One region of the Mesorhizobium sp. WSM4815 genome, then DNA from elsewhere that is predicted to be linked to it. Evidence: predicted binding sites of a transcription regulator. Region 1 holds the regulator's gene; each other region holds the start of a gene.
What was found. The regulator PhoB, encoded in region 1, activates phosphate uptake and scavenging genes when phosphate is short. The targets are predictions, from matches to a motif close to TGTCATNNANCTGTCAT.
Positions count from the first base shown of each region.

Region 2: olsB (l-ornithine N(alpha)-acyltransferase) is a predicted target of PhoB. The motif match lies at 5,438-5,454, and genes of this name have one in related genera.
Region 3: phnF (phosphonate metabolism transcriptional regulator PhnF) is a predicted target of PhoB. The motif match lies at 5,513-5,529, and genes of this name have one in related genera.

Region 1 is NZ_JBVVQS010000099.1:157,995-165,411, reverse strand. Features, by position in the region: gene pstA (phosphate ABC transporter permease PstA) at 1-711, shown strand, start outside; gene pstB (phosphate ABC transporter ATP-binding protein PstB) at 724-1,539, shown strand; gene phoU (phosphate signaling complex protein PhoU) at 1,575-2,282, shown strand; gene phoB (phosphate regulon transcriptional regulator PhoB) at 2,299-2,988, shown strand; gene AC0L2B_RS23960 (ROK family protein) at 3,266-4,513, opposite strand; gene xylF (D-xylose ABC transporter substrate-binding protein) at 4,780-5,820, shown strand; gene AC0L2B_RS23950 (sugar ABC transporter permease) at 5,961-7,280, shown strand; gene AC0L2B_RS23945 (ATP-binding cassette domain-containing protein) at 7,374-7,417, shown strand, end outside.
Region 2 is NZ_JBVVQS010000090.1:73,380-80,796, forward strand. Features, by position in the region: gene AC0L2B_RS12805 (DUF934 domain-containing protein) at 29-565, shown strand; gene AC0L2B_RS12810 (DJ-1/PfpI family protein) at 701-1,321, shown strand; gene AC0L2B_RS12815 (fatty acid desaturase) at 1,398-2,420, opposite strand; gene AC0L2B_RS12820 (hypothetical protein) at 2,555-2,788, opposite strand; gene grpE (nucleotide exchange factor GrpE) at 3,027-3,662, shown strand; gene AC0L2B_RS12830 (trimeric intracellular cation channel family protein) at 3,773-4,405, shown strand; gene olsB (l-ornithine N(alpha)-acyltransferase) at 4,499-5,374, opposite strand; gene AC0L2B_RS12840 (response regulator) at 5,552-7,417, opposite strand, start outside.
Region 3 is NZ_JBVVQS010000090.1:3,514-10,930, reverse strand. Features, by position in the region: gene AC0L2B_RS12510 (ABC transporter substrate-binding protein) at 17-1,012, shown strand; gene AC0L2B_RS12505 (sugar ABC transporter ATP-binding protein) at 1,133-2,686, shown strand; gene AC0L2B_RS12500 (ABC transporter permease) at 2,683-3,648, shown strand; gene AC0L2B_RS12495 (zinc-binding alcohol dehydrogenase family protein) at 3,714-4,730, shown strand; gene phnF (phosphonate metabolism transcriptional regulator PhnF) at 4,738-5,487, opposite strand; gene phnG (phosphonate C-P lyase system protein PhnG) at 5,611-6,075, shown strand; gene phnH (phosphonate C-P lyase system protein PhnH) at 6,075-6,686, shown strand; gene AC0L2B_RS12475 (carbon-phosphorus lyase complex subunit) at 6,688-7,417, shown strand, end outside.

The DNA of each region.
Region 1 (7,417 bases):
TTCTTCACCGGCGCAAGCCGCGAGCCGGAATTGGCCGGTGTCTGGGGCGCGGTCGTCGGATCGTTCCTGACCATGATCGTAACTCTCGCAATCGCCTTCCCGATCGGCGTTTCAGCGGCGATCTATCTTGAGGAATTTGCGCCCAAGAACCGGCTGACGACGATGATCGAAGTGAATATCAACAATCTGGCGGCGGTGCCTTCGATCGTCTTCGGCCTGCTTGGACTTGCCGTATTCCTGAATTTCTTCGGCATGCCGCGCTCAGCCCCGGTGGTCGGCGGCATGGTGCTGGCGCTAATGACCCTGCCGATCATCATTATCGCCTCGCGCGCTTCGCTGCGCGCCGTGCCGCCTTCGATCCGCGAGGCGGCGCTTGGCATCGGAGCGTCCAAGGTCCAGACCGTATTCCATCACGTCCTGCCGCTGGCGATGCCGGGCATCATGACCGGCACCATCCTCGGAATGGCGCATGCGCTGGGCGAAACCGCGCCGTTGCTGATGATCGGCATGGTCGCCTTCATCGTCGACATTCCCGGCGGCTTCACCGATCCCGCGACGATCCTGCCGGTGCAGATTTTCATGTGGGCGGATTTCCCGGAAGCGGGGTTCCAGCAGAAGACTTCGGCGGCGATTTTGATTTTGCTGGTGTTTTTGGTCATCATGAATGCCATCGCGGTGATACTGCGCAGGCGCTTCGAGCGGCGCTGGTAAGGAGTAGAGGATATGAACATCATGACGGAAGCCGGCGTCGAGCAGAAACTGAGCAGCGCAACCAACGCCCCTTCGATCAAGATGAAGGGCGAAAAGGTCTCTGTTCACTACGGCGAGAAGCGAGCTCTGTTCGACGTCGATCTCGATGTCCGCGAGCATCAGGTGACGGCGTTGATCGGCCCATCGGGCTGCGGCAAGTCGACGTTCCTGCGTTGCCTGAACCGAATGAACGACACCATCGATATCGCGCGGGTGAGCGGCAAGATCACGCTCGACGGCGAGGATGTCTACGACCCCAAAATCGATGTCGTCGAGCTGCGAGCTCGCGTCGGCATGGTATTCCAGAAGCCGAACCCGTTCCCGAAGTCGATCTACGAAAACGTCGCCTACGGTCCGCGCATCCACGGCCTGGCCAGGAGCAAGGCCGAGTTGGACGGCATCGTCGAATCGAGCCTGAAGAAGGCCGGCCTGTTCAACGAGGTCAAGGATCGCCTACTCGAGTCGGGAACCGGTCTGTCCGGCGGACAGCAGCAGCGTCTGTGCATTGCGCGCGCCATCGCCGTGTCGCCGGAAGTGATCCTGATGGACGAGCCCTGTTCGGCGCTCGATCCAATCGCCACCGCCCGCGTCGAGGAACTAATCGACGAACTGCGCCAGAATTATACGATCGTCATCGTCACCCATTCGATGCAGCAGGCGGCGCGCGTGTCGCAACGTACGGCGATGTTCCATCTCGGCTATCTGGTCGAGGAGGGCGCGACCGACAAGATGTTCACCAACCCCGACGACAAGCGCACCCAGGACTATATCACCGGCCGGTTCGGCTGAGCGGTCCGGCGAATTTCGAACACGAGGACAGCACCATGGGTGAACACACCGTCGCATCTTTCGACGAGGAACTGGAGCACATCGACCGGCTGATCCGCGACATGGACGAGCTCGCCGCCGCAATGGTCGCAGCCTCGATCCGCGCGTTGCTTGCGTCGGACAATGCGATGGCGCAGCGCGTCGTCTCGGACGACGCCATCATGGATGCGCGGCAGCGCGAACTCGACGACAGCGCCATCACGCTGATCGCCAAGCGGCAGCCGATGGCGCAGGATCTGCGCGCCGTGGTTGGCGCAATCCGCATGGCGGGCGATCTCGAGCGCATCGGCGACCTTGCCAAGAACATAGCCAAGCGGGTCAGCGCAGTCGGGCAGAGCGCGACGCCGCGGAATCTGTCGCACGGTATCGATGCGATGGCGGATCTCGTTCTTGTGCAGCTGCGCGGCGTGGTCGAGCACTATGTGTCGCGCGATGCCGGCGCGTTGAAGGAACTGCGCGCCGACGACCAGAAGATCGACGTGAAATACACGGCGGTTTTTCGCGAGCTCCTGACCTACATGATGGAGGATCCGCGCAACATCACCGCCTGCACGCACCTTCTGTTCTGCGCCAAGAATCTCGAGCGTATCGGCGATCACGTCACCAACATCGCCGAAAACGCCTACTTTGTCGTGACCGGGCAGCAATTGCCGGCGGATCGCCCGAAGCTCGACGAAACGACGATGTCGGCGCCGGCGACATGACAGGAGTGACCGGCCGATGATCGCGCCGCGCATCATGGTGGTGGAGGATGAAGAGCCGCTGGGCGTCCTCCTCCGTTATAATCTGGAATCCGAAGGCTATCAGGTCGAGGTGGTGACGCGCGGCGACGAGGCCGAAATCCGGCTGCAGGAAAACGTGCCCGATCTTTTGGTGCTCGACTGGATGGTGCCGGCGGTTTCCGGCATCGAGCTTTGCCGGCGCCTTCGGGTGCGCCCCGAAACCGAGCGGCTGCCGATCATCATGCTGACCGCGCGCGGCGAGGAGAGCGACCGGGTGCGCGGCCTTTCGACCGGAGCCGACGACTATCTGGTCAAGCCGTTCTCGACACCGGAATTCATGGCCAGGGTCAAGGCGCTGCTGCGCCGCGCCAAGCCGGAAGTGCTGTCCAGCGTGCTCAAGGTCGGCGACATCATGCTCGATCGTGAATCGCACCGGGTCTATCGCAAGAAGAGCGAGATCCGGCTCGGGCCGACCGAATTCCGGCTGCTCGAATTCATGATGCGCCACCCGGGCCGGGTCTTCTCGCGCAGCCAGTTGCTCGACAATGTCTGGGGCGAGACGATCTACATCGACGAGCGCACGGTGGACGTCCATGTCGGCCGGTTGCGCAAGGCGGTCAACAATGGTCGCATGCCCGATGTCATCCGCACCATCCGCGGCGCGGGCTATGCGATCAGGGAAGACTAGGGGATGTGCTGATATTCAGGTGATGCCGGCCTGCAAACGGCGGCTTCCTGCGCTTACCTACAGCGCCGCGCGCCCTGTTGGGCACGCAAAGGACGCTGTAGAACTTTGATTTTGCGCACGACCTTTCCGAAATCGATCTCGATTTCGGGGTCATGCGCGGGCTCACGTACCCAAAAGTACGCTCCGCTCCGGTTCTCGGAACCCACCATTCTCGACTCGGCCTGACCTGAATCTCAACACACCCCAAGTCACGACCCGGGAATCCCTGCCTTCGGATTCAAGCCACGTTCTTTCCGACCGAGCCGGCTCGTGCCTGGATGCTCGGCGCGAAAATCTCCTGGTCGACGAAGCTTAGCGCCCGCATGGCGCAGCCTTCGCGGATCAGCGGCAGCTCGTTCGGCTCGGTGTCGAAGGAAATCGAACCCGAATGCTGGCCGCCGGCGGTCTGGGCGATGGCCTCGCGCAGCGCCGGTTCGATCAGGTCGAAGGCGGCAGCGCTGGCGCCGACCATGGCCACCGGCGCCGGATCGATCAGCGCGAACAGGCTGCCGAGCCCGAAGCCGAGTGCCTCGCCGGCCTTGCGGTAGGCTTCGCGCTCCGGTCCGTCCGTCTCGCGCGCCCGGGCCGCCAGTGCCCGCATCTCGGCGTCGCTGACATCGGCGACCGGCTCGGCGTTCTCGCTCAATTGCCTTGCACTGCGCCAGATGGCGTAGTTGCCGGCATAAGCCTCGACGCAGCCGCGCCGCCCGCAGCGGCAAAGCGCGCCGCCCGGCCGATGGATCATGTGGCCGAATTCGCCGCCCGAGGAGTGGGTGCCGGTGAACAGCTCGCCCTTCAGCACCAGCCCCATACCGATGCCGTGCGAGAGCAGGATGGCGATGAAATCGTCGCGGTAGCGATCCGGGTGGCGCCAGCGCAGCGCCACGGCCATCATGTTGCAGTCGTTCTCCATGATGGCCGGGATGCCGAACTCGCGTTCCAGAATGTCAGCGAAGGCGATGTTCGTCTGCGGCGTGATCGGCGACCACAACATGGCGCGCGCGTGGGAATCGGTGATGCCCTGGATCGCCAGCGCGATGCGGGCGACGCTTTGGACATCGAGGTCGGGATCTTCGAGCCGGCGCCGGACGATGGCGACACATTCGCCGATCAGCGCGTCGCGCGACATGGTCAGCGTGTCCAGCCGGCGCTGTTCCTCGGCGACCACTTGTCCGGCATAATCAATGACGGCGACCGACAGGAAATTCAGCGACAACACGACGGCCAACACCGCAGCGGCTTGCGGATTGAGGCTGAGGCCGACCTGCGGCCGGCCGCGTTTCAGCGAAACCGTCTCGCTCGCCTTGCTCTCGGCCAGGATGCCTTCCTGGATCAAGTCGGCAGAGATCGCCGATATGGTCGAATGGCTGAGGCCGGTGGTCGCGGCGATCTCGGTCCGCGACGGCTGGCCCGCCCGGCGCACGGCCGAAATCACCATCGCCCGGTTGCGCCGGCGCAGATCGTCATGACGGATTCCCACCGACATTTTTGTTTCCTCCTCATCGCCGCGGCCGCTCATGAATCGGAAGCCGTCGGTAATGTGCGACAAATACTGGCAGAAGCAGAAGGGGCTGTCATTATTTATTCCGAGCCTCGAAAAAAAGTCCGACAGGACGTCAAAATCCATCAGAATCGGTGTTGACAGTGCTTCGGCGTTGGACCAGTATTTTTTCGAGGCTCGAAAAAATAGGAGCCTTTGTGCCGGCCTTCGGGCCAGTTGGTCGCGCCCTACGCGGCGCAGGGAGGAATATCATGAAGAGATTCGCAGCCGCCATTCTGGCGGGGGTCGCCATGTCGCTGACGCTCGCGTCGGCCGCGCAGGCCAAGGACAAGGTCATTGGCGTTTCGTGGTCGAACTTCCAGGAAGAGCGTTGGAAGACCGACGAAGCCGCCATGAAGGCGGCGATCGAGGCCGCCGGCGACAAATATATCTCCGCTGACGCACAGGCCAATCCCGGCAAGCAGCTGACCGACGTCGAAAGCCTGATCTCGCAGGGCGCCAACGCGCTGATCATCCTTGCGCAGGATGCCTCGGCCATCGGTCCGGCGGTGCAGAAGGCGCTGGACGAAGGCATTCCGGTCGTCGGCTATGACCGGCTGATCGAGAACAAGGACGTCTTCTATCTGACCTTCGACAACCAGGAAGTCGGCCGCATGCAGGCCCGCGAAGTGTTCAAGGTGGCGCCGGAAGGCAATTACGTCTTCATCAAGGGCTCGGGCGCCGACCCTAATGCCGATTTCCTGTTCGCCGGCTCCATGGAAGTGCTCAAGGATGTCATCGACAGCGGCAAGATCAAGAATGTCGGCGAGGCTTATACGGACGGCTGGCTTCCCGCCAACGCCCAGAAGAACATGGAACAGTTCCTGACCGCCAACGACAACAAGGTCGATGCGGTGGTTGCCGCCAATGACGGCACCGCCGGTGGCGTCGTCGCGGCGCTGACGGCGCAAGGCCTGGCCGGATCCGTCCCGGTTTCGGGCCAGGACGGCGACCATGCCGCGCTGAACCGTATCGCGCTCGGCACACAGACCGTATCGGTGTGGAAAGACGCGCGCGAGCTCGGCAAGAACGCCGCCGAGATCGCCTCGCAGCTGGCCGACGGCAAGCCGATGACAGACATTGTCGGCGTCAAGGATTTCACCACGCCGGGCGGCAATGTCGTCAAGTCACTGTTCCTGACGCCGATTGCCATCACCAGGGACAATCTCAACGTCGTCATCGACGCCGGCTGGATCAAGCAGGAAGAGGTCTGCGCCGGCGTGGCGGCGGGCACCGTCTCGGTCTGCAACTGATCCGCCTTCGCTAAAAAACCTGAAACGCCGCGGCTTCACGCCGCGGCGTTTTTTTCAAAAGAGTTGTTTTTCCGCGTCTCGCGGGTAATTTCTAAGCTGCTTCCGGCATCCGCGGCAGACGGCAACGGTGGGAGGACATCATGACCGACACGACTTCCAACACGCCGGCTGCCGATCGGGCGCGTGAATCCGAGCTTAGCCCGTTCGGCCGCTTCCTCAAGGCAACCGAGCTCGACATACGCATGCTCGGCATGGTCGGCGCGCTGCTGATCATCTGGGTTGGAATCCACATCCTGTCGGGTGGGCTTTTCCTCACGCCGCGCAATCTCTGGAACCTGTCGGTGCAAACTTCCTCGGTCGCGATCATGGCGACCGGCATGGTGCTGGTCATCGTGATGCGCAACATCGATCTTTCGGTCGGCTCCGTCGAAGGCGTGATCGGCATGGTGATGGGCGTTGCGCAGGCAGAATTCCTCATCCGCGTCATGGGATTCCAGCTTGGAAATCCCTGGATATGGGTCATCGCACTGGCTGCCGGCGTGGCGCTCGGCCTCATGATCGGCGCGCTTCAGGGCTTCATTATCGCCTATCTCGAGGTTCCGGCCTTCATCGTGACGCTGGGCGGCCTGCTGATCTGGCGCGGCATGGCGTGGCTGATGACGAGCGGGCGCACCGTCGCGCCGCTCGATGCCACGTTCCAGCTGATGGGTGGCGGGCCGCGTGGCTCGATCGGGGCGACCGCGAGCTGGATTGTCGGCATTCTCGCCTGTGTGGCCGTCGCCTTGATGCTGCTCAACGGCCGGTCGCAGCGCAAGCGCTTCAAGTTTCCGTTGCGCCCGGTCTGGGCGGAGAGCCTGCTTGGTGTTGTCGCCTGCGCTGCCATCCTCGGCGCCGTCTGGATCGCCAATTCCTATCCCTGGCCGATCGGCATCGTGCGCCAATACGCCCAGCGGAACGGCATCACCATCCCCGAAGGCGGGCTGTTCATCGCCCATGGCATCGCCATACCGGTGCTGATCGCGGTCGCAGTCGGCATCGTCATGACCTTCATCACCCGGCGCACCCGTTTCGGCCGCTACGTCTTTGCCATCGGCGGCAACCCGGAAGCGGCGGAACTCGCCGGCATCAACACGCGCTGGGTGACCATGAAAGTGTTCATGATCATGGGCGTTCTGGCCGCGATCAGCGCGGCAATTGCTTCGGCCCGCCTCAATGCGGCGACCAATGCGCTGGGCACGCTGGACGAACTCTTGGTCATCGCAGCAGCCGTCATCGGCGGCACGTCGCTGGCCGGCGGCTCCGGCACGGTGCTCGGCGCCATGCTGGGCGCGCTTCTGATGCAGTCGCTGCAGTCCGGCATGGTGTTGCTCGGCATCGATTCGCCGCTTCAGAGCGTCGTCGTCGGCGCCGTGCTGGTCGTCGCCGTCTGGCTCGACACAGTCTACCGCAAGCGGGTCTGAGCATGATCCCGAGCCGAAGGTCCGCGTCAGCGAAAAGTGGACATCCGTTTCGGTCCAGCATCATGCTCGGCAAAACCATGGAAAGGAACGATCATGGCTGACACGACTGCTCCCACGCCACTGATCGATATGCGCAA
Region 2 (7,417 bases), on a different contig from region 1:
AGAATTTTGGGGACTTGGGAATTTCTCGATGAGTGAATCGATAGTGAAAAACGCCACCCGCCTCTGGACCCCGACAGGTTTTAGCGAGGACGAGTGGAGCCATGCCGAGAGCGCCGACGCACTGTCCGGCAATGGCCGCTTCATCCTGCCGCTGCAGGTGTTTCTCGACCTCGATCCGGCGGTGCGCCGGTCGGCGAAGGAGCGCCTCGGCGTGCTGCTTCAGCCCGGCGATCAGCTCGAAAAGATCGCGGACCTGCTCGACCAGATATCGCTGGTGGCGCTGGCCTTCCCGGCTTTCAGTGACGGCCGCTCCTTCTCCAAGGGCGAACTGCTGCGCAGCCGCTACCGTTTCGAGGGCGCGGTCCGCGCCACCGGACAGGTTCTGGTCGACCAGCTTCCGCATATGCTGCGCCTCGGCTTCGACGAGTTCGAAGTATCAAATCCAGTGTTGCTGAAACGGCTCGAGGAAGGCCGCACCGGCGGTCTGCCGCTGTCCTACCAGCCGACCGTGAAGCCGGAGGCCAAAGGCCCCAAATATTCCTGGCGGCGGGTGCGCACCGGTTGATCTCCCCACCGAGCAAGTCGCATCTGGTCGGACCACTTTGCCGATTCAATCTTTTATTTTCGGCATCCGCTCCTTAAGATACGGCCTATTATCTCGCGATCCGAAATAAATTCGCCACCAAGGGAGGAACCGGGAATGGCTGGTAAGAAGATATTGATGCTCGTTGGCGAGTTCAGCGAGGAATACGAGATTTTCGTCTTTGAACAGGCCATGCATGCGGTCGGCCACACCGTGCATGTCGTGTGTCCCGACAAGAAGGCAGGCGATATCCTGAAGACGTCGCTGCACGACTTCGAGGGTCACCAGACCTATACGGAAAAGCTCGGCCACGACTACATCCTCAACAAGACGTTTTCCGAGGTCAATCCGGCTGAATACGATGCCGTCTATGCGGCAGGCGGGCGCGGGCCGGAATATATCCGCATCGACAAGCGCGTGCAGGCGCTGGTGCGGCATTTCCACGAGACCGGCAAGCCGATCTTCACCATTTGCCACGGCGCCCAGATCCTGATGGCGGTCGACGGCGTGCTGCGTGGCAGGGAAGTCGCGGCGCTGCAGTATTGCGAGCCGGAAGTCACGCTCGCTGGCGGCACCTACATCGATGTCGCGCCGACCGGCGCCCATGTCGACGGCAATCTGGTGTCGGCCAAGGGCTGGCCGGGGCTGGCCGCCTTCATGCGCGAATGCCTGAAAGTGCTTGGCACCGAGATCCGCCACGGCGAGATCCTGATGCGCGACGAACGCCAGGCGGCTTGAGTCACACATTATAAAAGCCGCCGCACCTGTGGTGCGGCGGCTTTACAGCGCCGCGCGTTCGTTTTTGGGATGTGCTTTATGCAGTCATCCGCGCTTCGCGAAACGATACCAGCTTGCTGCGGCTCTCATCCCACAGCGCCAGCTTGACGCAGCGCAGGCTGTCGAGAAGCGTGACGCGGCCAATTTCGCGCAGTTCCGGATAGTCCCTCAGGACCTCCTGGAGCCGATAGCACGGCACCTTGGCGGAGAGGTGGTGCACGTGATGGACGCCGATATTGCCGGTGAACCAGTTCAGTACCGGCGGCAGGTCATAATAGGACGAGCCGTGCAGGGCCGCATGCTGGAACTCCCATTCGGAGTCCTTTGCCCACTCTGTCTCTTCGAACTGGTGCTGGACATAGAACAGCCAGATGCCGGCAGAACCGGCGAGAACGACGATGGGCAAATGGACGACCAGGAACGCTTCGAGACCGACGAACCAGACAAGGGCGGCGGCGGCGACCGCGATGGCCGCGTTGGTGGCCATCGACGACACCCAGGGCGTGAGGCCGCCTCGCATCATGCCGACTGGCAGTCTCTGTTCAAAGATGAAAAGCCAAATGGGGCCGAGGCCGAACATGACGAGCGGATGGCGGTAGAGGCGATAGGCAAGGCGGCCCCGCCAGGACATTTGCCGATATTCCGCGACAGTCAGCGTCCTGATGTCGCCCGTGCCGCGCTCATCGAGATTGCCGGCGCTGGCGTGATGGGTTGCGTGGGCACGCCGCCAGCAATCGTAAGGCGTCAAGGTCAGGATGCCCAGCCCGCGGCCGATCCAGTCGTCGGCGGTGCGATTGGCGAAGAACGAGCCGTGGCCGCAATCGTGCTGGATCATGAAGATCCGCACCAGAAAGCCGGCGGCCGGAAGGATGAGGATCAGACCCCACCAATGGCCATAGGCATAGGCAGCCGAGGACAGTGCCCACAGCGTGGCAAAGGGGATGAGGGTGATGGCAAGTTCGACGGCGCTGCGCCGCCTGTCGGGTTTCTTGTAGCGCGCCAGGATCTTCAACCAGGCACGCTTGCTGTTCGCTACAGCTTCGGGGGAAATCATGTTCATCAGGAAGCATAGACGGACCATTTCGTCGCCGCAAGCCAGGCATCACGCAAAGTTACTGCGGGTAATTGTCGCGCGACGCGCAAGCTGCGGCAAAAGGCATGCCAATGGCGCGCAGCGACAGGCGTGTGTGTTGTCTATCGCCGGTTGCCACCGGCGGCTACGCTGCTTTCGATGCCGTCCAGGCGGTCAAGCAATTCCCTGAAACGATCGGGAATGTCGTTCTCCGTCCGGAACGCCGGCAACGCGCGCAGAAAGTGCATCGTTGCCTCGGTGCCGAACTGGCGCCTGATGCCGGCCGCCAGCCTTTCACGTCTTTCGTCATCGTTAGGGGCGCCATTCTTACGGTCGCCGTCGTTGCGGGTCGCCATCTCAAAATCCTGTGTCGGTTTCGAAACTCTTCCACCAGACGAATGGTTCCCCTATCGCAGCATCTTGGCAAGCAAAGCCGGTGGTTACAGTAAAATTTGAATTAATATCGAAAGGTCTCCATGATGCGTCGTCAAAAGCGCGAGCGGCCTGTCCAGTATCGCTTGCCCCTTGATTTTTGGCCGCCAAACCTCGATATCGGGCACAAAATCCACATCATTTGAATGACGGGAAACGGCGATGAGCGACCAGGCAAAAGACGAACGCGCGCCCGATGAAGCCGAGACGGCCGGGGCTGCCACCGAACACACGCAAGGCAGCGCCGACGGCGACTATGAAGCGCTTGTGCGGCTGCTGAAGGAAAACGACGAGTTGAAGGACCGCGCGCTCCGCGTCGCAGCCGAGATGGAGAATCTGCGCCGCCGTACCGCCCGTGACGTGCACGATGCACGCGCCTATGCGGTTGCCAATTTCGCCCGTGACATGCTGTCGGTATCGGACAATCTGCGCCGCGCACTGGATGCGATCCCGGCTGAGTCCAAGGCGTCAGGTGATGCCGGTTTGAAATCACTGATCGAGGGCGTCGAGCTCACCGAGCGCGCCATGCTATCGGCGCTCGAGCGGCACGGAGTGAAGAAGCTCGAGCCGGAAGGCGAGAAATTCGACCCGAATTTCCACCAGGCGATGTTCGAGGTGCCCAATCCGGAGGTGCCGGCCAACACGGTGGTCCAGGTCGTGCAGCCCGGCTATTCGATCGGCGAGCGGGTGCTGCGGCCGGCCATGGTCGGCGTTGCCAAGGGCGGTCCCAAGCATGTGGCTGGTGAAGCCTCGGTCGAGCCAGGGCCGGTGAACGAGCAAGCTGAGAAGGATGCGTAAGTTAGGGGAATAGGGCAGTAGGGGCAGTAGGGTAAAGGAGCCGTACCAATCGTACGGCTTCGTGCTATTCATACATCCCTATTCACCCGCTCTCCTACTCCGCTATGCCCTTGAACCCGATCGAGCTTCTCGACTATGCCGGTGTCGCCGTCTTCGCGGCGACCGGTGCGCTGGCCGCTTCGCGCAAGCAGCTCGACATCATCGGCTTTCTGTTCCTGGCCAGCGTCACCGGCATCGGCGGTGGCACGTTTCGTGACGTCATCCTCAATCTGCCGGTCTTCTGGGTTACCAACTCTGGCTATGTGCTGATCTGCGCGGTGGTGGCGATGCTTGTCTTTTTCGGGGCGCACCGTCTCGAATCCCGCTGGAAATTACTGCTCTGGCTCGACGCCGTCGGCCTCGCCGCGTTTTCGGTGATGGGTGCCGCCAAGGGCCTGGCCATCACCGGCTCGCCGGTCGTGTCCGTTGTTACCGGCGTGCTCACCGCCACGTTCGGCGGGATCTTGCGCGACCTGCTGGCCGGTGAGGCTTCGGTGCTCTTGAGACCAGAAATCTATGTCACCGCCGCCCTTGCGGGCGCCATCCTGTTTACAACAGGCGATCTCGCCGGACTGCCGCCGCTCGCCTCGGGCCTGGTGGGCTTCATAGCCGCTTTCTGCGTGCGTGGCGGCGCGCTTAAGTTCGGCTGGGCCTTTCCGTCCTACAAGAGCCGGCCCGGCCGGCGGCCGGAAGATATTCCGTGAAATGAGGGCGAGTAGCGAATAGGGACAACGATCCGCAGCGAATTGGCGGAACTCCCGCTACTCGCTACTCCCTATTCGCTATTCATTGGAATCTCAGGCGGCGAAGCGCTGGGCTTCCCCGCCATAATAGCTGACGTAGCGGGCGCCGATCTCCTTGACCGGCATCACCACGAACACGTCGACCGTCGAGAATTCGCGGTCGATGACGCAGCCGTCGCCGATGCGCGCGCCGACGCGCAGATAGCCCTTGACCAGCGGTGGCATCGCCGCGATCGCGGCCTTGGCGTTGACCGCCTCGATCGGCATCAAATCCATGGAACAGTAGCGGCCGGCGACGGCGCGCACGTCCCAGGCCGAATTCGTCCGGCAGTGATGGGCGAGATAGGTCAGCGCTTCGGCGTGTGCCGCCGGCACGGTGCCGGGGAACGAGGCGCAACCGGTCATCACGCCGATCCCATAATGGTTGATATAGGCCCAGATACCTTGCCAGAGCGCCTCGATGGTGCGCTTCGAGCGGTATTCCGGCAAGACGCAAGAGCGGCCGAGCTCGAGGAAACGCTGGCCGGGATGGCGGGCGATAAGATTGGTCAGCTCAAACTCGCCCTCGGAATAGAAGCCGCCGGCCGCTGCCGCGATCTCCTGCCGCAACAGGCGGTAGGTGCCGACAATGCGGCGATGCTCGGGACCGGACAGCGAGGTGTCGAAGACGAGCAGATGATCACAGAGCGGATCAAAATGGTCGGCGTCGCGGCGGTCCTGCACCTGAAACAGGGTTTTCCTGGCGCCGAGCTCGTCATAGAACACCCGGTAGCGCACTTCCTGCGCGGCGGCGATCTCGGCCTCGTTGCGTGCGAGCCGCACTTCGAGGTTGCCGATACGGCCAAGCGCTTCGCCTTTTATGACAGCATCGACGTTGCGCCCGGTGAGCAAAGCACCCCTGGCGTTCGGCCGAGCGTCACATTCCGGCATAACTGTATGCACGAGTGATTCTCCTTCGAGCCATCCCTCTTGGCACGGGGATACGGCGTAGGTGCAACAGGATTGTGACAGTACCGTGATACGGCCCTGCCGGCAATACTTCGTCGGCTGGTCAACCCTTCAACCGGCTATGTTCTGCAGGTAAGCCAGGCAAGGACAGCCGGCGGATCAAGCGGCCACGTGACCCTCGACCGCATGGACAAGCGCGTCGGGGTCGAGCGGCTTGGTGACGAAGCCGCTGGCGCCATGGGCGAGCACTGCGTGGCGGGTCGTTTCCTGACTGTCCGCCGACAGCACCATGATCGGAACCGGCGACACGGCGGTTTCCTCCTCGTGCCGGCGGATGGCGGCGATCGCGTCCAGCCCGTCCATGACAGGCATGTGCAGGTCCATCAGCACCACGTCGAAGCGGTACTTGTGGTCGGTGCCGGTGATGGCCTCGACGGCGGCCTTGCCGTTGCCGACCAGTTTCACGCGATGCCCGGCCTTTAGCAGCGTGGCACGGGCAAGCATGGCGTTGATGTCGTTATCCTCGGCGATCAGCACGGACAGGCCCCGCCGCCGGCCGCCAATGGCGCGGGCGGTTGGTGCGCCGCGCTTTTCCGGCTGCGGCTGGGTGAGGGCAGGCACGCTGCTGGTCAAAAGCACGCGAAGCAACGTTTCGCCACGCACCGGCCTTGCCAGAAAGGTGGCGTAGCCGCTGGCGCGGAACTCGCCCAGCATGCCGCGGTCGGTTGGCGCGATCAGTGTGATCGCCTCGCAATCGGCAAAGCCGCTCTGGCGAAGGCGCTTGAGCAACCTGCCGTCGCCTTCCTCCATGGCCGCATCGACCAAAAGCGCGTCGCAGCCTTCGGCGAAGGACGCTGCCTGGGCGGCGGTGGTGGCCAGATCGACCTTGCCGCCATTGGCGCGGATGGTGCGGGCGATGGCGTCGGCCTCGATGGCGTTCTTCGACAGGATCACGGCGCGCCGCCCTGACAGCGCATCCCGACGGCTCTGCGGCGGCTCGGTGGCCGATATTGCAGGGATTTCGAAGACGAATTCCGAACCCTGGTCGAGCTGGCTCGACACCGAGATCGTGCCGCCCATGGCGATCACCAGGCGCCTGGAGATGGCAAGACCGAGCCCGGCGCCGCCATGCGCGCGAGTCGACGTGCCGTCAGCCTGTTCGAATTCCTCGAAGATGCGCTCCAGGTCGTCCTCGTGCAGGCCGGGACCGGTGTCGGTGACGGTGAAGCATATGCGGTCGGTGGTTTCGGTGCGGGCACGAGCGATGCTCACCAACACGCCGCCGCTGTCGGTGAATTTGATGGCGTTGCCGATGAGGTTGAGCAGCACCTGCCTGACCCTTCCAGGATCGGCTGATATCATCTGCGGCACGTCGGGTTCGACATGGCAGCCAAGGCCGATGTTCTTGGCGAAGGCACGCGCCGCCAGGAGTTCTACGATGTTGTCGGCGATCTCGCGCACCGACATTGGCTGCGGTTCGGGATCGAAGCGGCCGGCCTCGATCTTGGAATAGTCGAGCAGGTCCTCGATCAGCGCCAGCAGCGCGCTGGCCGAGGTCGAGATGGCGCCGACATAGGTCCGTTGTTGAGGCGAGAGCCCGGTGTCCGCCAGCAGCTTGGCCATGCCCATGATGCCGTTCATCGGCGTGCGGATCTCGTGGCTGACGGTGGCGAGGAAGCGCGATTTGGCCTGGCTTGCATATTCGGCTCGCTCGCGGGCGGTGATCAGCGACGTTTCGGCGTGCTTGCGGGCGGTAATGTCGCGGGCGATGGCGCGATGCGAGACAGCGCCGCTCTCCTTGTCGCGCACGGACAGTTCGATCCATGAGAACCAGCGCGGGCCGCTCGGTGTTCTAATGGCGACGTCGGTGGAGCTCAGGCATTCATGGTCGGAAAAAGCGGCATCGGGAACGATGCCGACGTCGATGCCGAGGTCGGCCAGGGCCTTGCCGGCAAGGTCGCGCTGGTCGGCTCCGACAAGCTCGGCGAAAACCTTGTTGGCATAGACGATGTGGGCGTCACGGTC
Region 3 (7,417 bases), on a different contig from region 1:
TAGGGAGGAAGTCTAAATGAAATTCGTGACCAGCATTCTCAACCGCCGCGCATTCGTGGCGCTCGCCGCCGCCTCGATGCTTGCCGGCGTGATGCATTCGGCGCCGGCTTCGGCGGCGGACGTAACCATTCCGATCATCGTCAAGGACACCACCTCTTTCTACTGGCAGATCGTCCTGGCCGGCGCCCGCAAGGCCGGCAAGGACCTCGGCGTCAACGTGCCGGAACTCGGCGCCCAGGCGGAGACCGACGTCAACGGCCAGATCTCGATCCTTGAAAACGCCGTCGCCGGCAACCCGGCTGCCGTGGTCATCGCACCAACCGAGGCCAAGGCGCTCGGCAAGCCGATCGACGAGGCAGCCACCAACGTCAAGATCATCGGCATCGACTCCGGCGCCGACTCCAAGGCCTTCACCTCGTTCCTGACCACAGACAATATTCAGGGCGGCCGCGTCGCCGCTGACGGCCTGGCGGCCGCGATCGGCGAAGCCAATGGCGGCAAAATCGAGGGCGATGTCGCCCTGATCACCGCGCTTCCGGGTGCAGGCTCGCTCGAGCAGCGCGCCCAGGGCTTCAAGGAACAGCTTGCCGCCAAATATCCCGGCCTCAAGCTCATTGCCGACAAATACGCCGACGGCCAGGCCACCACCGGCCTCAACATCGCAACCGACCTGATCACCGCCAACCCGAACCTCAAGGGCATCTTCGCCTCCAACCTGATCATGGCGCAGGGCGTCGGTCAGGCGATCGCCGAGAACAGCCTTGCCGGCAAGGTCGGGCTGATCGGTTTCGATAGCGACGAGAAGCTGGTCAAGTTCCTCAATGACGGCGTCATTTCCGGCCTCGTCGTCCAGGATCCGTACCGGATGGGCTATGACGGCATCAAGACGGCGCTCGCCGCCTCGAAGGGCGAGAAGGTCGAGGCCAATGTCGACACCGGCGCCAACCTCGTCACCAAGGCCAACATGAAAGATCCGAAGATCGACGCGCTGCTCAATCCGAAGCTCGACTGAGCACCGGCATTGGCACACCGTTTCCGGGGCTTTTTTTGCCCCGGAAACGACCTACACGCGTGCCACTCTTGAGGCCGATCTGGGAGGCCAATCTGGGGAGGCCAATCTGGGAGGAACGTCATGACGTCGACGGCGCAGGAACTGCATCCCGCCCCAACGCTGGAACCGGGCAGGACGATCCTCGAACTCAAGGGCTTGGAAAAACGATATCCCGGCACGCACGCGCTGAAGCCGGTTGACCTCGCCTTCAAGGCCAGCGAAATCCACGCCATTGTCGGCGAGAACGGTGCCGGCAAATCCACCCTGATCAAGCTTTTGACCGGCGTCATGCCGCGCACCTCCGGCGACGTCATCTGGGAGGGCAAGCCGGCAGCGCTGGCGACGCCGCATGAGGCGATGGCGCTCGGCATCAATGCCGTGCACCAGGAGGTCGTTCTGTGCCGCCATCTCACTGTCGCGGCCAACATGTTCCTCGGCGAGGAGGATTCCCGCTTCGGCATCCTGCAGCAGCGGGCCATGGTCCGGGAAGCGCAGAAGATCATCGACGATCTCGGCTTCGATCTGCCGGCGCACGTCGTGCTGGGTGACCTGACCATAGGCCAGCAGCAGCTGATCGCCGCCGCCCGCGCCACCGTGCGCGGCACCAAGTTCCTGATCTTCGACGAACCGACTGCCTATCTCACCCGCAAGGAAGCCGACCAGCTGTTCACGCTGATCCGCCGGCTGAAGGGCGAAGGCGTCACCATCATCTACATCAGCCACCGCATGGAAGAGGTGTTCGAGCTCGCCGACCGCGTCTCGGTGCTGCGCGACGGCACGCTTGTCGGCACCAGGAACATCGCCGAGACCAACGACGCCGAGCTGGTCAAGATGATGATCAACCGCTCGATCGAGCAAGTCTATCACAAGGAGCATTTTACCCCGCGCGCGACGCTGCTCGAAGCCAGGAATCTCTCCGGCAAGGGCTTCGAAAATGTCTCGATGACGGTCCGCGCCGGCGAAATCGTCGGGCTCTACGGGCTGATCGGCGCCGGGCGCAGCGAGTTCGTCACCACGCTCTACGGCCGTCACCGCAAGTCGGCCGGCCAGATCCTCTGGGAGGGCAAGGAGGTTCAGGTCAACTCCGAGCATGACGCCATCAGGCTCGGCATGGCGCTGGCGCCGGAAAGCCGCCGCGACCAGGGCCTCTGCCTCAACCTGCCGGTCGGCCTCAATCTCAATCTGCCGATCTACAAGCGCATCTCCAGCAATCTGCTGATCTCCAGCGCACAGGAGAAGACCGAGGCGGATCGCCAGATCGCCAATCTCAGGATCAAGACGCCGACGCGTCACGCCCTCGCCTCCAGCCTGTCCGGCGGCAACCAGCAGAAGATCGTCATCGGCAAATGGCTGGCGCACGGCGCCAAGCTGTTCATCTTCGACGAGCCGACAGTGGGCGTCGATGTCGGCACCAAGGCCGAGATCTACCGCCTGTTCAGTGCGCTTTTGTCCAAGGGCGCCGGCATCATCCTGATCTCGTCCTATCTGCCCGAGGTCTATGAACTGGCCGACACGCTGCATGTGTTCCGGCGCGGCAAACTGGTGGCCACTCATGGTTTCCATACTGCCGACCATGAGGAGATCCTCACCCAGGCACTGGCCGAGAAACAAGAAAAACCGGGAGGACAGATATGAGCACCGAGGCGATCGCGGCCGAAAGGCCGAAACGCAACTACAACGCGCTGTTCGGGCTGACGCTGCTGGCGCTGCTGGTGCTGTTGTGGGTCATCCTGTCGGTGGCGACGCCGAGCTTCGCCTCCGCCAACAACATCTCGAACCTGCTACGGCAAGGTTCGATGATCGCCATCCTGGCGGTCGGCCAGACCTTCGTCATCATCACCGGAGGTATCGACCTTTCCGTCGGCGCCGTGGTTGGCTTCGCCACCGTCATCGTTGCGATGCTGATCAATGCCGGCGTGCCGATTTACCTCGCCATCCTGATCACCTTGCTGGTTGGCGTCGCCATCGGCCTGTTCCACGGCTTTGGCATCGTCAAGATGGGCCTGCCGCCCTTCATCATCACGCTGGCGACGCTGACCTCGCTGCGCGGCATCGGCCTTTTGATGACCAATGGCAACTCGATCTCGATCAACAACGATGCCTTCCAGACATTTTCGCGCAGTTCCTTCGCCGGCGTCCCCAATCTGTTCTGGATGGTGATCCTGGTCGGCATCCCGGCGTATGTATTCCTGCATCACAGCCGCTGGGGCCGGTATCTGTTCTCGGTCGGCTCCAACGCCGAGGCCTCGCGTCTGTCCGGCGTCAACGTCCAGCGCACCATCTACATGGCCTATACGCTGTCTGGCCTCTGCGCGGCTTTTGTCGGCGTGCTGCTTGCCTCGCGCATCGGCATCGGCAATCCGACGCAGGCCGAGGGCTGGGAGTTGCAGGCGATCGCCTCGTCGGTGATCGGCGGCACCTCATTGTTCGGCGCCGTCGGCTCGGTGCACGGACCGCTGCTCGGCGCCTTCATCCTCGCCACCATCAACAACGGCGCCAATCTCTTGAACGTCAATGCCTTCTGGCAGCGCATCATTACCGGCGTGCTGATCATCGTCATCGTCTATTTCGACGGCCTGCGCCGCCGCGGCAAGTAGACCATCTTAACAACCGCCGGCCCGGCGATCGGGCCGGCGGTGCCATGAACCGACTGGATCAAAGCATGAAAGCCGTCATCTGCCGTTCGCCCGGCGATCTTGTTGTGGAAGACCGCCTGGCGCCGGGCACACCACCGCCGGGCTGGGCGCTGGTCGCGGTCAGTCATGTCGGTATCTGCGGCACCGACTATCACATCTTCGAGGGCAAGCATCCGTTCCTCGCCTATCCCCGCATCATGGGTCACGAGGTCTCCGGCACCGTGATCGAGGCCGGCGAAGGCGTCGACCTGCCGGTGGGCGAGCCGGTGATCATCAACCCGTATATCGCTTGCGGCAAATGCAGCGCCTGCCGCCTAGGCAAGCCGAATTGCTGCGTCAGGATCGAGGTGCTCGGCGTCCACCGCGACGGCGCCATGTGCGAACGGATCCTGGTGCCGGCGCAAAATCTTTATCCGGCCAACGGCCTGTCGCTGGCCGATGCCGCCGCCGTCGAATTCCTGGCGATCGGGGCGCATGCCGTGCGGCGCTCGCTGGCTGATCCCGGCGCGCGCACGCTGGTCATCGGTGCCGGGCCGATCGGCCTCGGCACAGCGCTGTTTGCCCGCATCGCCGGTCTCGACGTGACGCTGCTCGACATGAGTGCCGAGAGGCTGGGTTTTGCTGCAAGCGAACTCGGCTTCGCCACCCTCGACGCATCACGGCAGTCTGCGACCGATCTGGTGCGCGAGGCGACCAACGGCGAAGGTTTTGACGCGGTCTTTGATGCCACCGGCAACAGCCAGTCCGTCCAGTCAGCCTTCGCCCATGTCGCACATGGCGGGACGCTGGTCCTGGTCAGCGTCGTCAAGGACGACATCGTCTTTTCCGATCCTGAATTCCACAAGCGCGAGATGACGCTGATCGGCAGCCGCAACGCTCTGCGCGTCGACTTCGACCATGTCGCCGCCTCGATCCGCGATGGTGCTGTGCCGCTGGCAAAGCTCGTCACCCATCGCACGACGCTTGGCGACACGCCGCGCGACCTCGCCCGCTGGGCGCATGAGAAATCCGGCCTGATCAAGGCCGTCATCCAGGTCGGATGAACCGGACTTAAAGCGCCGATATCTTGAGCTCGACCCGCTCAGCCGGAAACCGGGTTTCGGCAAACTGGATCGGCTGGCCGTCCGGCGTGACGTTGACGGCGACCGTGACCAGCACGATGGCGCCGGGCTGCAGATTAAGATCGGCAAGGTCTGCGGCGTCCGCGTGGCGGGCCGACAGCACCGTCGATTGCCTGAGATAGTCACCGATGCCGAAACGCTGGAATGAGGCGGTCACCGATCCGGTTTCGGCCATGACGGCATCGATGCGGGCGAAGCGAGCTGCGTCGAACCAGCCGGTGGCACGCGAGACCGGTTGCCCATCGGCTTCGCCGCGTGTCTCGAGGCGTATTACAGTCGAACCTCTGGCAAGCCCCAGCCCTTCGGCGACGCGCCGGCTGGCCGGCTCGACCGCCGATTCGAGCAGCACGCTGCGGCGCTCCGACGCCTGCCCTTGCAAGCCCTCCGAAAAACGGGTGCGGGCGCCGATCGGATAGGACAGGCGCTTGCGCGACAGCACGAAGGTGCCGCGCCCCTGTTCGGCCCTGAGCACGCCATCCTGCACCAGTGCGGCGATGGCGCTGCGCACCGTGTGGCGGTTGACGCCATAGCGCTCGGCCAGTGCAACTTCCGGTGGCAACGCAGCATTCTCGGCAAAGTCGCCGACGGTGATCGAATGCAGGATCTGGTCGGCGATCTGCCGCCACAGCGAGACGCCGCTGCGCCGCTCCAAGCTGCTGGCCATCTGCTGACCGATCATCTCTTTGCCCCGATCTTTTCGCCCCCGTCATCCATCCGTCATGGACACGCATTAGAAAATAGATATAATTTGTATAATTGTCTATATCAATAGACGAATTTTCGATGCCAGGGAATGTTAACCATGCGAGGACAGGAAGCGCGCGATCAGCAGCTTGAGCGCAAGGCCGTCATGGCGACGTTGGCGCAATCGACCGGCGACGATATCGTCCGCCTCTGGAACGAAGCCGGCCTTCCTTCGGAAGCAGAACTCCTGCGCGGCCCCGAAACCGGCCTGGTCACCGTGCGTGGCCGCATCGGCGGCGGCGGCGCGCCATTCAACGTCGGCGAGGCGACGGTCACCCGCGCGACGGTGCGGCTTGCCTCGGGAGAAGTCGGCCACTGCTACGCGCTGGGCCGTGACAAGCAGAAAGCAAAACTGGCGGCGATCGCCGACGCGCTCTGGCAGGATCCCACAAGCCGCAACGAGCTCGAGAGCAAACTCATTGCGCCGCTGCAGGCCGCACTGGCCAGCCGACGTGAGCGGCGGCGCGCCGAGACGGCGGCAACGAAGGTCGATTTCTTCACCATGGTACGCGGAGAAGACTGATGGACATCGCAACCCAGGCGATCGAGGGCGGCTTTGCCGATCCGGTGTTCGACGCCCAGACGGTGTTCCGCGCCGTGATGGACGCAATGGCGCGGCCGGGCACCCTGCAGCCTCTGCCGGTCTGTGCCCGCCCCCCCGCGCCGCTGTCGGCCACCGCGGGCGCCATCGCGCTGGCGCTGTGCGACAACGACACGCCGCTCTGGCTCGACCTCGTTTTGCAGGCCCCAGCAGCGTTGAAATCCTGGCTCGGCTTCCACACCGGCGCGCCACTGGCCCACACGCCGGCCGATGCGCATTTCGCGCTGATTGCCACGCCGGCCGAGATGATGGCGCTCGACGGCTTTTCACAAGGCACCCAGGACTATCCCGACCGCTCGACGACGCTGATCCTGCAGGTCAGCGATCTCGCCTCAGGCGCCCCGCTGCTGCTCGAAGGTCCTGGCATCGAAACTACCGCGACAATCGCGCCGGCGCAGATGCCGCGCCACTTCGTCGAACAATGGAAGCAGAACAATCAGCGCTTTCCCCGTGGTGTCGACATTATCCTCGCCGCCCCGGAAGGCGTTGCCTGCCTGCCGCGCACGACGCGCATCAAGACGATGGAGGCGTGATATGTATGTCGCAGTAAAAGGCGGTGAAGCGGCTATTGCCAACGCCCACGCCCTGCTCGCCGACCGCCGCCGCGGCGACCGTTCCGTGCCGGCGCTTCGCCTCGACCAGATCGTCGAGCAGCTGGCGCTCGGCGTCGACCGGGTGATGAGCGAAGGCTCGCTCTACGACCGTGAATTGGCGGCGCTGGCCATCGTTCAGGCGCGCGGCGACATGATAGAGGCGATCTTCCTGGTTCGCGCCTATCGCACCACGCTGCCGCGCTTCGGCTACACCAGGGCGATCGACACCGGCGCCATGCTGGTCGAGCGGCGCGTGTCGGCGACCTACAAGGATCTGCCCGGCGGCCAGCTGCTCGGCCCGACCTTCGATTACACGCATAGGTTGCTCGATCCCGAGCTTGCCGCCGGCGGCGATGTCGCCGAGCCGCTGCAGCGCGCCAGCGACGCGGAAGCCATGCCGCGCGTCTCTGCCATCCTTGCCCGCGAAGGCCTGATCGAGCCTGACGGCGACATGCCGCAGGACCATGTCCCCGGCGACATCACTCGCGAGCCGCTGGAATTCCCGATGGCGCGCGACATCCGCCTGCAGGCGCTGTCACGCGGCGACGAGGGTTTTTTGCTGGCGCTCGGCTATTCCACCCAGCGCGGCTATGCCCGCAACCATCCGTTCGTCGGTGAGGTTCGCATCGGCGAGGTCGAGCTGGAACTCGACGTGCCGGAGCTGCCTTTCG